Regions from separate parts of the Devosia sp. Micro-HW1 genome, predicted to be linked through region 2. Evidence: predicted binding sites of a transcription regulator. Region 2 holds the regulator's gene; the other holds the start of a gene.
What was found. Region 2 encodes PhoB, which activates phosphate uptake and scavenging genes when phosphate is short. Its sites were predicted from a motif close to TGTCATNNANCTGTCAT; they were not measured.

Region 1: the regulator PhoB is predicted to act here: its motif matches at 3,055-3,071, upstream of MQW79_RS05775 (esterase-like activity of phytase family protein).

What each region holds. Positions count from the first base shown of each region.
Region 1 is NZ_CP094375.1:1,237,633-1,244,757, reverse strand. It holds gene MQW79_RS05785 (50S ribosomal protein L11 methyltransferase) at 1-299, opposite strand, end outside; gene MQW79_RS05780 (ATP-dependent helicase) at 576-2,921, opposite strand; gene MQW79_RS05775 (esterase-like activity of phytase family protein) at 3,128-5,308, shown strand; gene MQW79_RS05770 (AsmA family protein) at 5,538-7,125, shown strand, end outside.
Region 2 is NZ_CP094375.1:1,440,814-1,447,938, reverse strand. It holds gene MQW79_RS06775 (MFS transporter) at 1-1,028, shown strand, start outside; gene MQW79_RS06770 (alpha/beta fold hydrolase) at 1,111-1,920, shown strand; gene phoB (phosphate regulon transcriptional regulator PhoB) at 2,103-2,804, opposite strand; gene phoU (phosphate signaling complex protein PhoU) at 2,981-3,691, opposite strand; gene pstB (phosphate ABC transporter ATP-binding protein PstB) at 3,714-4,496, opposite strand; gene pstA (phosphate ABC transporter permease PstA) at 4,564-5,919, opposite strand; gene pstC (phosphate ABC transporter permease subunit PstC) at 5,916-7,125, opposite strand, start outside.

The DNA.
Region 1 (7,125 bases), 200 kb from region 2:
TAGAAACCCCCAGCAATGACCGGTGCGAGACCCTCAAGGGATTTGGCCACCCAGTTGATGTCAGGGTCGATGGCTTCCACCGCGAACGTCACGTCTCCGCCCAGAACCTGGCGGGCGATGGCGTTGAACGCCTCAAGATCCGGTGGGCTGTCGCAGGTGGCTTCGAAAATCCACTCGCCGGTTTCCTCATTTTCGTGCGCCGAGGCGGTCAGCGCCAGGTCATCGCGCTCGGCAACGGCGTCGACCAGGGCATAGGCCTGATCCTTGGTGAGCGAAACGGAAAGCTGGTCGACGGACATGGCGGCCTCGGAGTTTGGGGTGGCTTTCCCTTGGGATAGGCGAGGGGGCAAGTCAAGGACGGGGCGCTGGGACACCCAATCACCCCACCCTCATTCCTTCTCGCATCAGATCGCTCCACTGGAGCGATCTGCCCTTCGGGACGGCTCGAAGCCCATCAAGGGGAGGGAGGCGCAGGCATCAGTCGCCGGTGTTTATCGTCTTCCTCCCCCTTGTGGGGAGGGTAGCGCAGCTGGCTGCAGGCCATAGCGAAGCTAGGGTGGGGGTGCAACAGACCCTCACCCCTTCCGAATAAAGCTCTCCAGCACCTTCTTGGTCCCGGCCTTTTCGAAATCGATGGTCAGCTTGTTGCCTTCGATCTGGATGACTTCGCCATAGCCGAATTTCAGGTGGAACACGCGTTCCCCGAGGGCGTAGCCGCTCGACTGGCCGCCGAGGTCGACTGAACGGGCGACGAGTTCCCCCTCGATGGTCAGCGGGCCGCCGCCCTTGCGGTTTTCCTGGTTCGCCCGGGCGCGCTTCCAGCCGGGCGTTTCATAGACGCTTTCGAACGGGTCGGCCTTGTTGAAGCGGCTGGCGGCGCCCCCGCCATAGGAGTAGCCGCCATAGGCCGAGCCCTTGTCGATGACCTCCACAGCGTCGGGCGGCAGTTCATCGATGAAGCGGCTCGGAATGGCCGATTGCCAGAGGCCGTGGATACGCCGGTTCTGCGCCGCCGAGATGCGCACGCGCTGTCGGCCGCGGGTAATGCCCACATAGGCAAGGCGTCGTTCCTCTTCGAGGCCGGCGCGGCCGCTCTCGTCCATCGAACGCTGGCTGGGGAAAGTGCCGTCTTCCCAACCGGGCAGGAATACGGTGTTGAATTCCAGCCCCTTGGCTGAATGCAGCGTCATGATCGTGACGGCGTCGGATGCGTCGGCGCTGTCGCGGTCCATGACCAGCGCGATGTGTTCGAGAAAGCCACCGAGCGAGTCGAACTCTTCCATGGCGCGGCTCAATTCCTTGAGGTTTTCCTTGCGCCCCTGGCTCTCCACCGACTTGTCGGCGTTGAGCATGTCCATGTAACCGCTTTCTTCAAGAATGTTTTCGACGAGCTGGTAGGGCTGCATATTCTGGCTGTGCCAGGCCCAATCATCGAACTGCGCCACCAAGGAATTCAAGGTGCTGCGCTGTTTGGGTTTCAACTCCTCGGTTTCGAGCAAGGCACGGGTGGCCGCGAGCAGCGGCATGTTCATGCCGCGCGCCGCTTCCATCAGCATTTTTACCGTCGAGTCCCCGATTCCGCGCTTGGGCACATTGATGATGCGCTCGAAAGCGAGGTCGTCGGCCGGCTGTGCGACCAGCCTGAGATAGGCCAGCGCGTCGCGAATTTCCTTGCGCTCATAAAAGCGCGGGCCCCCGACCACCCGGTAATTGACCCCCAGCGTTATGAACCGTTCTTCGAACTCGCGCATCTGGAACGAGGCGCGAACCAGAATGGCCATCGAGTTAAGGGCTTCGCCCTGACGCTGGTATTGCTCAATCTCGTCGGCGACCGTGCGGGCTTCTTCTTCCGAGTCATAGACCTGGGTGAAGGACACCAGCTCCCCGCCTTCGGCCACGTCGGTGAACAGCGTTTTGCCCAATCGCCCTTCGTTGAAGGCGATGACGGTGGAGGCAGCTTTCAGGATATTGGCGGTGGAACGGTAGTTGCGCTCCAGCTTGATGACCTTGGCGCCCGGAAAATCGCTCTCGAAGCGCAGGATGTTGTCCACTTCGGCGCCGCGCCAGCCATAGATCGACTGGTCGTCGTCGCCGACCACGCAGATATTAGCCTCGCTGGCCGGTTTGCCCTGGGCGAGCAGCCGCAGCCACAGATATTGGGCGGTATTGCTGTCCTGATATTCGTCCACCAGCATATATTTGAACTTGCGGTGATATTCGGCCAGTACGTCCGGGTTCTCGCGGAACAGGCGGATACACTCGAGCAGCAGGTCGCCGAAATCGGCGGCGTTGAGCGTCTTCAGCCGCGCCTGGTAGTCGTAATAGAGCTTGCCGCCCTTGCCGTTGGCGAAATAGTCGCTGTCATGCGAGGGCACATCCTTGGGCTGCAGCCCCCGGTTCTTCCACGCGTCAAGCATTCCGGCAAACTGTCGCGCCGGCCAGCGCTTTTCATCGATATTCTCGGCCGCCAGAAGCTGCTTGATGAGGCGGATCTGATCGTCGGTATCGAGAATGGTGAAGCTGGATTTGAGATCCACCAGTTCCGCGTGCTTGCGCAGGATGCGGGCCGAGATCGAGTGGAAGGTGCCAAGCCATGGCATTCCCTCGATCGAAGCGCCGACCAGGCTGGCAATGCGATCCTTCATTTCGCGGGCGGCCTTGTTGGTGAAGGTCACCGACAGGATTTCGGAAGGCCAGGCGCGCTTGGTGGTGAGGATATGCGCAATCCTGGTGGTCAGCACTCTCGTCTTGCCCGTGCCGGCCCCGGCCAGCACCAGCAGTGGTCCCTCGGACGAGAGCACGGCGTCGCGCTGCTCCGGGTTGAGCCCAGCCAGATAGTCAGGCTCGCGTTGCTGCTGCCGGCCCAACTGGCTGGTAATCGGTCCGGCCTGCGGACGGGGAAGGGGAGTGTTGTCGGCCATGCTGCTCTGGTGTTCCAAGGGTTCGCGCCAAAGGGGCAGGGCGCGGTCAGACCTTGACGAATCTCATTTTGTTCTCGTGCGCAATATAGGGATCAAGGGCGCCGCTGTATAGAAGTCCGGGCTGTCACGGCTTTGTCACGCAAGCGTCATCCAGCTGTTTTGCCGCCCGCCTAATCGGTGCCCCGCATCATTTCGGGGGAACCACCATGATTGCCCAAAAGCGTCTTGCTGTGCTCAGCGCAGCCCTGCTCCTTTCCACGGCCGGCGTTCAGGCCGCACCCTATTTCAACCGCATTGCCAGCTTCGCCGTCGCGCTCAACACGCCCGAGCTTGAAGTCGGCGCCCAAGAAAACTCCGCCGAAATCATCACCGCCACCGAAGACGGCAATACGCTGGTCTATTCCAACGCGCTTGTCGGCGGCGTCGGCCTCATCGACATCACCGATGCCAAGGCCCCCAAGGCCGGCGGCTTCATCAATCTCGAAGGTTCGCCGACCTCGGTGGCCGTGATCGGCAACAAGATTCTGGTGACCGTCGACACCACTGAGGACTTTACCGCCCCCACTGGCTACATGTCGGTCATCGACATCGCCACCAAGGAAATCGAAGCCACCTGCGACCTGGGCGGTCAGCCCGACGCGATCGCCAAGAACCATGATGGTTCACTGATTGCCATTTCGATGGAAAATCAGCGCGATGAGGACTTTGGTGACGGCGGTCTGCCGCAGCTGCCCAGCGGCAACATCACCTTCTTCGACGTGGCTGAAGGCGGCGCGGTTGACTGCGCCACCATGCGCGTCACCGATCTGGCCGGTATTGCCGACGTGGCCGGTGAAGACGCGGAGCCCGAATATACCGATTTCAACGGCGCCAACGAACTGGCCGTTACCCTCCAGGAAAACAACCACATCGTCATCATCAATGGCGAGACCGGCGAAATCACGTCCGACTTCTCGGCCGGCTCCGTGACCCTCGAAAACATTGACGCCACCGAAGACGGCCGTCTGAGCTTTTCCGAAACCCAGACCGACCGCCTGCGTGAGCCCGATGCCGTGCAGTGGATCGACAACGATCGCATCGTCATCGCCAATGAAGGCGACTGGAATGGCGGGTCGCGCGGCTTCACGATTTTTCACAAGGATGGCACCGAGCTCTTCGAGTCCGGCCCGTCGATGGAATATATCGCCGCCCAGCTCGGCCACTATCCCGAAGGCCGTTCCGACGCCAAGGGCGTCGAGCCCGAAGGCATGGAAGTGGGCACTTTTGGCGAAGATAGGCTGATCTTCGTCAACCAGGAACGCTCCTCGCTGGTCGCTGTCTACAAGGATACCGGCGCTGAGCCTGAATATACCCAGTCGCTGCCCTCGGGTGTCGGTCCGGAAGGTGCACTGGCCATTCCCGCCCGTAATCTCTACGTCACCGCCAACGAGACAGACCTTTCTGTCGATGGTCTGGCAGGCGCCCATGTCATGATCTTCGAGCGGCAGGACGTCGACGCACCGGCCTATCCGCAGATCATGTCCGACATGGACGAAGCCGGCCTGCCGTTGGGCTGGGCTGCGCTTTCGGGCGCCGTTGCCACTGAACCGGGCAAGCTGTTCGCCGTCAGTGACTCTGCCTTCATTGAAGCCGCGATCTACGAGATCGACGCCACCGCCGCTCCGGCGCGCATCGTCAGAAAGACCGTCGTCACTCGTGACGGTGCTCCGGCCGAAGCCCTCGACCTCGAAGGCATCACTTCCGACGGCAAGGGCGGCTTCTGGCTCGCTTCCGAAGGCGACACCGAAGAAGACATTCCGCATGGCCTCGTTCATGTCGATGCCGACGGCGCCATCATCGAGGAAGTCGCGTTCCCTGAAGCCCTGCTTGCCAACGAAATCCGTTCGGCCAGCGAAGGTGTCGCTGCCATCGGCGAGGGCGACGACATGGTGCTCTGGATCGCCATCCAGCGCGAATGGAAGGATGACGAAAAGGGCTTCGTGAAGCTGGTTTCCTACAAGCCCTCCACCAAGGAATGGGGCGCCGTCCGCTACAAGCTGGAATCTCCGACCGCCGGCTGGGTTGGCCTCAGCGAAATCACCGTGCATGGTGACTATGCCTACATCATCGAACGCGACAACCAGATCGCCGAGCGCGCTGCGCTCAAGGCCATCTACCGCGTACCAGTCAGTGAACTGGTCCCGGCCGCACTGGGCGGCGACCTGCCCACCGTTTCCAAGGAACTGGTGCGCGACCTGATCCCGGATCTCGCATCCAATAATGGTTATGTCGTCGACAAGGTCGAAAGTCTCGCCATCGACGCCGATGGCAAGGCCTATGTCATTACCGACAATGACGGCGTGGACGACAGCTCGGGCGAAACCTTCTTCTGGACCTTCAATCTCTGAGGTCGAACGCTTCAGGTCACTTCCCTTGACCTTGACGGCGGCCGGGCATCTGCCCGGCCGTTTCGCTTTTTAAATGGAAGGGCACCTCTCCGCTTTTGCGGGGGGGAGGGGTGGGGGATTGTCACGGTGGTCGGCAACTCCACGACTTCCCCCCTCAAAACCCCCGGAGGCGGCTTGCGCGCCACCGCCAAGTCCCTACACTCACCCCGGTTTCAGCCGGGAAGGCACAGTGCTCAATCGCATCTATATCGTGGTCGGCATCTTCGCCATCGTGGTGCTGGCCGGCGCTTTCATCGCGCCGCGCTTCATCCAGTGGGGCGACTATCGCGACCGCATGGAGGTGCTGGCAACGCAGGTGCTCGGTGCCGATGTCTCGATTCGCGGTGACATCTCCTTTTCGCTGCTGCCCAGCCCGCGCCTGGCCTTTTCCGATGTGGTCGTCGGGGATGCGGAATCTCCGGCCGCCACAGTAGGCGCGGTGGAAGCCGAATTCGTGCTGATGGACTTCCTGCGCGACATCTACAATGTCACCGCGCTCGGCCTGCAGTCGCCGGTTGTGCATCTGACGCTCGACGAAAATGGTCTTCTGAGCAGCGGTGTCGATCTGTCCGGAGCGGGCAATGGCGTTGCTCTTGGCCAGGCCCGTATCGCCAATGGCAGTGTACGGCTTGAAGATTTACGCTCGGCAGAAACCTTCGTCCTGAGCCGCATCGATGGTGAACTGCGACTTTCGAGTTTTGCCGGTCCCTTCCAGTTTCAGGGGGGCGCGGACTATGAGGGTACGCGCTATGACCTGCGGCTCAATTCGGGCGCCGCGGATGCGGAGGGCAATGCACGGATCTCCACCTTCGTTCGCGAAGCGCTGGGCGCATATTCGCTGACTGTCGATGGCATGCTGACAGCGGGCACCGCACCGCGCTTTGCGGGCAACATGGTCTACCGGCAGGCGCCGCCAGAGGCTGAGAATGCCGACGAGATCCGGGGTGACCTGGTCCTTGAAAGCGAGGTCACGGTCAATACGGACCGCATCGTGCTCAGCGGCTATACGCTGCATCCGGACGAGAACCGGGCTGGGATGCGTCTTACCGGCGCCGCCAGCATCAGGCTGGGCGAACGCCGCAGTTTCGACGCTGTGGTCTCGGGCGGCGTGTTCTCGCTGCCGCCAAGGGACGCCAATGAGGTGGCGAGCGAGCTGCCCTATGAATTCGTGCGTCTGTTATCCGAAATTCCAGCACCGCCCATGCCGCCCATGCCGGGACGCCTCGGGATCGACCTGGCCGAAGTTGGCCTGCGGGGCTTTGCCCTGCGTGACGTGCGGGTAGATGCCACGACCGATAGCAGGACCTGGACCCTCGAGCAGGCCGTGGCGCGCCTGCCGGGGGAAAGCGAACTTCGCCTTGCCGGCACGGTGACCAATGACGCGGGCAGGGTGGGGTTCCTCGGCGATCTGGACATCACCGCGCGACGGCTCGAAGCGCTCTCGCAGTTGTGGAAGCGTCCGGTCGAGAACAATCCGCTCTTCAACATGCCTGGCGCGCTGCATGGCAGGGTCATGCTGGCAGGCGATGCCTTCGGCTTCAGCAATGGCCGGCTGGTGATGGATGAGCAGGAGCATGGGCTCGACCTGCGTATCGGGTTCGGCGCCGAGCCCCGCCTCGATACCGTTCTCACATTCGGCCGCCTCAATGAGCGCCGTACCGCCGCCTTGCGCGCCCTTGTCCCCGATGTGGCAACCGATCCCACCTTCGCCATCAGCTTTCCCGATGGCAGCTTTTCGATCACGGCCGGTCTTGTCGACGTGCTGGGTCTGCCCGCGA
Region 2 (7,125 bases):
CGCGCCTGCCGCGGGAGCGGCTGGGCAGCGCCATGTGGGCCGGCGTGCGCTATGTGTCGATGTCGCCCAACCTGATGACCGTGATGTTCCGCGGGTTCCTGTTCGGCGCGTCGGCCATCGTCATCCTGGCCCTGCTGCCGGTGCTGGCGGAGGACTATCTGGGCGGTGGCGCGCTGATCTATGGCACGCTGCTGGGCTGTTTCGGGGTGGGCGCCATCCTCGGCGCCTTCCTCAACGGGCGGGTGCGGCAGGTGTTCAGCAACGAGAACATCGTGCGGGCGGCCTGCCTCGGCTTTGCCCTCAGCTGTATCGGCCTGGCGTTCAGCCGCGATGCCGTTCTCAGCCACATCCTGCTGCTGCCCGCCGGGGCGAGCTGGGTGCTGGCGCTGAGCCTATTTAATGTCTCGATCCAGCTCGCGTCACCGCGCTGGGTGGTGGGTCGGGCGCTCTCGCTTTACCAAACGGCCACGTTCGGCGGCATGGCGGGCGGCAGCTGGATCTGGGGCGTGACCTCGGACGGGCTCGGCATGGACTGGGCGCTGCTGATCGCCAGCGGCGTGCTGGTGATCTGCGGCCTGGTGGGCCTGAAACTGGCGCTGCCGCAATTCGACCAGCGTGACCTCAATCCGCTCGACACCTTCAATGAGCCGATCCTGCGGCTGGATCTCAGGCCGCGCAGCGGACCGATCATGGTGATGATCGACTACCAGATCCTGCAGGAGGACATTCCCGCCTTCCTGCGGCTGATGAGCGAGCGACGGCGCATCCGCATCCGCGACGGAGCGCGGCAATGGACCTTGCTGCGCGACCTCGAGCGGCCCGACCTGTGGGTGGAGAGTTATCACGTGCCCACCTGGGTCGACTATGTGCGGCACAACCTGCGGCGCACCAAATCCGACGCCGACAATATCGAGCAGCTGCGCGCCCTGCATCAGGGCGAGGGCCTGCCGCACGTGCACCGCATGATCGAGCGGCAGACGGTGCCGCTGGACGATACCACGCCGCTGAGGGACTTGCCGGAGGTTTAGGCTTGGCGGGAGCGGGCCGTTTCCCTGTCGAAAATCCTGGCTGCTGCTCGTCGTCCGATCATTAGCGATCCGGAGGTCTCAAATGTCGTTGCCTACTCCAACCCGGTCGGGCTACGCGCCCGTCAACGGAATCGAATTGGCCTATGCCGTGTTCGGCGCGGGCGAACCGCTGGTGCTGCTGCATGGCGGCCTGCAAACCATGGACGATTTCGGCCCCGTGCTGACCGAGCTGGCCAAACACCATCAGGTCATTGGCGTGGATCTCCAGGCGCATGGCCGCACCAGACCTTTCGACCGCCCAATGAGTTTCGAGGCTTTCGCCACCGACGTGGCCGGGCTGATCCGATGGCTGGACCATGAACGGGCCGATGTCGTCGGCTATTCGATGGGCGGCATTACCGCCATCCGGCTCGGCATCGACCATCCCGATGTGGTCAACCGGCTGGTGGTCGCTTCGGCGCCCTACGCCTATTCGGGGTGGCACGACTATAATGCCGAGGGCATGCGGACCATCGGCGCGCATATGGCCCCTGAGATGATGCAGACGCCGCTCTACGAGGCCTACAAGGCGGTCGCGCCCGACCCGGAAAACTTTCCCAAGCTCTTTGAGCAGATGGGTGCCTTTATCGGCAACGACTATGACTGGTCATCCGAGGTGGGCGGGATCAAGAGCCCGACCCTGCTGGTGGTGGGAGACTATGACGCGGTGCGGATCAGCCATGCCACGCATTTCTTCGAGCTGCTGGGGGGTGGCAAGGTCGATGGCGGGTGGGCGGGGGAGGGCATGACGCCGAACCGCTTCGCCGTCATTCCAAGCACCACCCACTACACCCTCAACACCGACCCGCGCTTCGGACAGGCGGTGCTCGATTTCCTGGCCATTGCCGATTAGGCCGTTTCACAATTCTGAAGCGGAGACATGTATGGCCGTCATTGCCGGGCCTGTCCCGGCAATCCATCCTACAGCGGGCATGGACCACCGGGCCCTCGGGTCAGGCCGGAGGGTGGGCCGGTAGTGACGATTGGGGAGGTAGCGGTGTTTCAAATGGTCCGCGAAACGCTCCAGTCGCCGGTTCAGGCGTTGGCGGCAAACCGTTCGTCGAAGGCGTAGCCGGCGCCGCGGACGGTGCGGATCGGGTCGGTTTCGCGGCCGCGGTTGATGGCGCGGCGGAGGCGGCCGATATGGACGTCGACGGTACGCTCGTCGACATAGACATCATTGCCCCAGACGCCGTCGAGAAGCTGTTCGCGCGAATAGACGCGGCCGGGATGGCGCATCAGATATTCGAGCAGACGGTATTCGGTGGGTCCCAGATGCACGTCGCGGTTGGCGCGGCGGACACGGTGAGTGGTGCGGTCGAGCTCGAGGTCGCCGACCTTGAGGGCGGTGGTGACGAGATTGGGATTGGCCCGGCGCAGCAGGGCGTGGATGCGCGCCAGCAGTTCGGGCACCGAGAAAGGCTTGACCACGTAGTCGTCGGCGCCGGTGGAAAGACCGCGGACGCGCTCCTCTTCCTCGCCGCGGGCGGTGAGCATGATGATCGGCACGCGGGCTGTTTCATCGCGGGCGCGCAGGCGTCGGCAGAGTTCGATGCCGGAAATCTCGGGCAGCATCCAATCGAGCAGGATCAGGTCCGGCAGCTTTTCGGCAATGGCCTGCTGGGCTTCGTCGCCGCTCTCGGCGGTGACGACGCGAAAGCCCTCGGCTTCGAGATTGTAGCGCAGCAGGATGGCGATATCGCCTTCGTCTTCGACCACGAGGATGGTGGCGGGCATTGGATGTGCTCCGTCGATCGGACTGACCTTGGTCATCCGAGAGTTCTGAGTTCTTGGCTTTACCCCCACCTCACCTCCCCCTGAAGGAGGGGGAGGGGGTTGAGAGTGCGGTGCTACGAGGAAGGCCCCCTCATCCGGCGCTGCGCGCCGACCTCTCCCCGAAAGGGAGAAGTGCCTTACGCTTTAATCTGCTGGCGCTGCAGTTCCTGCACGTCGCTGGTGAGCTGCTTGCCGGTGGCCAGGTAGTAGGCGCGCTCGGCAATGTTGGTGGCATGGTCGCCGACGCGCTCGAGGCTCTTGGCGCAGAACAGCAGGTGGGTGCAGGTGGTGATGTTGCGCGGATCCTCCATCATGTAGGTGAGGAGTTCGCGGAACAGCGAGGTGTGCATGGCATCGACCTCGTCGTCACGGTTGCACACTTCGACGGCTGCGGGCGCCTCGCGATTGCCATAGGCATCGAGGGCATCCTTGACCTGCTGCAGGACCAGCGCGGTCATGTTCTTGACGCCGTTGTAGAAAGTCGGCTGCAGGTTGAGGCCTTCGAGCTTGAGCGAGCGGCGGGCCAGCTGCTTGGCCATGTCGCCGATGCGTTCGAGATCGGAGGCGACGTGGATGGCAGTGATGATGGCGCGCAGGTCGCTGGCCATGGGCTGGCGGCGGGCAATCATCGACACGGCCATGTCATCGATCTGGCGCTGCATGTCGTCGATGCGCTGGTCGGCAATGATGGTCAGGTCAGCCAGTTCACGGTCAAGCTTGAGCAGCGAGCGGGTGCCGTTCTCGACAGCGACCTCGACGAGACCACCCATTTCGGCAATGGCCTGGGCCAGGGCGGCAAGTTCCTCGTTGTAGGAGGTGACGATGTGATCGGTACCGGTATTTGGCATGGTTTGTCCTCCAGATCCGCGATCAGCCGATGCGGCCCATGATGTAGTCCTGGGTCTGCTTGTTCACCGGATTGGTGAAGATGTCCTCGGTGTCGCCCTGTTCAATCAGGTTGCCCAAGTGGAAGAAGGCGGTCTTCTGCGACACGCGGGCTGCCTGCTGCATCGAGTGGGTGACGATGACGATGGTGTAGTTCTCGCGCAGCTCGTCGATCAGCTCTTCGATGATCGCGGTGGCGATCGGATCAAGGGCCGAGCAGGGCTCGTCCATGAGGATCACTTCGGGACCCACGGCAATGGCGCGGGCGATGCAGAGGCGCTGCTGCTGGCCGCCGGAAAGACCGGTGCCTGGCTCACTGAGGCGATCCTTGACCTCTTCGAAAAGGCCCGCCTTGCGCAGCGAGGAGACGACGATTTCATCGAGGTCGGCCTTGGAGCGCGCGAGGCCGTGGATGCGCGGGCCATAGGCGACATTGTCGTAGATCGACTTGGGGAAGGGATTGGGCTTCTGGAAGACCATGCCGATGCGGGCCCGCAGCTCCACCACGTCGAGCTTGGGATCGTAGATGTCCTGGCCGTCGAGCTCGATGCGGCCGCCGACCCTGGCGCCTTCGATCGTGTCGTTCATGCGGTTGATGCAGCGCAGGAAAGTGGACTTGCCGCAGCCCGACGGCCCGATGAAGGCGGTGACGGCGCGGTCGGGGATGTCGATGGAGACGCCATGCAGGGCCTGCTTGGCACCGTAATGAACGGTAACATCACGGGCGGTGAGGCGGATGGGATGGTCCATCAGTTCGGCGGGATTCATGGTCTGATCCAGGGTCTTTTGGGTCACTTTAACCTTACCGGCGAGAACGTCCATTTCCGAAGTCTCCTTAAGCGCGCTTTTCAAGACGCGACCGCAAGAAGATCGCGATGGCGTTGAGGGTAATCATGAAGGCCAGGAGCACCATGATGGCAGCAGAGGTGCGGGCCTCGAAGAAGTTGCGGTTCTCGTTGCCCTGCCAGAGGTAAATCTGAACCGGAAGAGCGGTTGCCTGATCCATAGGCGTGCCGGGCACCGCGGCCACGAAGGCATTCATGCCGATCAGCAGGAGCGGCGCGGTTTCGCCAAGGGCCTGGGCCACACCGATAATGGTAGCGGTCAGGATCGAGGGAAAGGTCACCGGCAGCACATGGTGAAACACCATCTGCGTGCGCGAGGCGCCCATGCCGAGGGCGGCCTGGCGCAGGGCCGGGGAGACGCCCTTGAGGGCCGCGCGGGTCGCAATGATGATGGTCGGCAGCGTCATCAGGGTCAGCACCAGACCGCCGGCCAGCGGGGCCGAGAGGGGGAGGCGGAACCAGTTGATGAACACGGCGGCGCCGAGCAGACCGAAGACGATGGAGGGCACGGCGGCCAGGTTGTTGATGTTGACCTCGATGAGATCGGTCAGCCTGGACTTGGGCGCGAACTCTTCGAGGTAAATAGCGCTGCCCACGCCGATCGGCACGGCGAGGACGACGACAATCAGCATCATCCAGAGCGAACCCATGAGGGCGCCGAGGAGACCCGCAGCGGCAGGTGCGGAACGGCTGTCGACATTTGATATCAGCGCCCAGGCAAAGCCGCGCGAGATGGTGCCGTCTTCTTCGAAGATGTCGATGAGGGCGCGCGCCGGGGCGGAGAGCTGCTGCTGGGCATCGCCCAGCTCGCGATTGATATTGCCCTTAACCCAGTTGTCGGTATTGGCAGAGGCGAGCAGGTCCATCTCGACCGTCTGACCGAGCAGGCTGGGGTCGTTGACGAAGCGCTCGCGGACACGGTGGCGCGCATCGGTCTCGGGGATGCTCAGAATCTGACGGCTGTCGATCTCGAAACCAGCAGGGGCAGCCTCACGCAGCGCGGCTTCGACGACATTGTTCCAGTTGAGCATGGCAACCGAACGCTCCCAGGCGAGGCGCTCGGCACGATAGGCAGCATCTGACTGGCCTTCGGAGCGTACCGGCGCCGGATCGACATTGAGCAGCTCGGGATCGAAGGTGACCGCCAGGTGCATGTTGGTCTGGGTGAAGGCCGGGATGCCCTTGCGCAGAACGTCGGCGAACAGCAGCGCCACGAAGCCCAGCGCCAGGACGATGGCGACGACACCGAAGAGGCGGAACAGGCGCTCCCCATTGTGGCGACGACCCAGGCCGGCGCGAACGCGATTGCGACGTTCAGCAGCCGAGTCAGTGGTGGTGCTGGTCATTCGTACTGCTCCCGGAAGCGGCGGACGATGTAGAGGGCGACGATGTTGAGGCACAGCGTCATGATGAAGAGGGTGAGGCCCAGGGCGAAGGCAACAAGGGACTGCGGGCCGGTAAAGTCGGTGTCGCCGGTGAGCTGATTGACGATGGAAACCGTGATGGTGGAGACCGGCTCCAGCGGATTGCCGCGCAGGATCGGCGCGTTGCCGGCAGCCAGAACCACGATCATGGTTTCGCCGATGGCGCGGCTGACGGCGAGCAGGAAGGCGCCGACAATGCCGGGCAGCGCAGCGGGGATCAGAACATTGCGGATGGTTTCAGACTGGGTTGCTCCCAGGCCATAGGCACCGTCACGCAGGGTGCGCGGCACCTGGTTGAGAATGTCGTCGGAGAGTGACGAGATGAAGGGGATGATCATCACGCCCATGACCAGACCGGCGGTCAGGGCGCTGGTGGCGCTGATGTTGAGGCCGATGGCGCTACCGAAATCCCGCAGGAACGGGCCGACCGTCACCAGGGCGAAGAAGCCGTAGACGATGGTGGGAATCCCGGCGAGGACTTCGATAACCGGCTTGACCACCGCGCGCACCGAGCGGTGGGCGTACTGATTGAGGTAGATGGCGGCCATGAGACCGACCGGAACCGCAACCAGCATGGCAATGGCCGAGATCATCAGCGTGCCGGCAAGGAGCGGCAGGATGCCGTACTGACCCGCATCGCCCGTGCCGGTCGACGAGAATTTTGGCGCCCAGACGGTGCCGAAGTAGAAGTCGATGGGATTGATGAAGGTAAAGAAGCGGAAGGCTTCGCTGACGAGCGATGCGACAATGCCCACGGTGGTCAGGATGGCCACGGCGGAACAGGCAAGCAGCAGCACGGTGATGGCGCGCTCGACCTGGTTGCGGGCCCTGAGGCGGGGCGTGATATTCTTGCGGGCATAGAGCAGGCCCAGCACGCCGAGGCCGGCGGCGGCGGCGATCATCACCATGAAGGTGATGAGCTGGAACTGGCGGATATTGTCGCCGGCAGCCTGCTCGAAGGGCTGAAGCTCGCCGGCGACGCCGAAGCCCGAGGCGATGTCGCGCAGGCGCTGCATCTGGTTGTTGAGGCCGGCCTGATCCAGGTTCGCCAGAACATCAGCAGGTATCTGCGACACGGCATACCAGTGGAACACGCCGGGCGAGAAGAAGGCCCAGGCGCCGAGAACG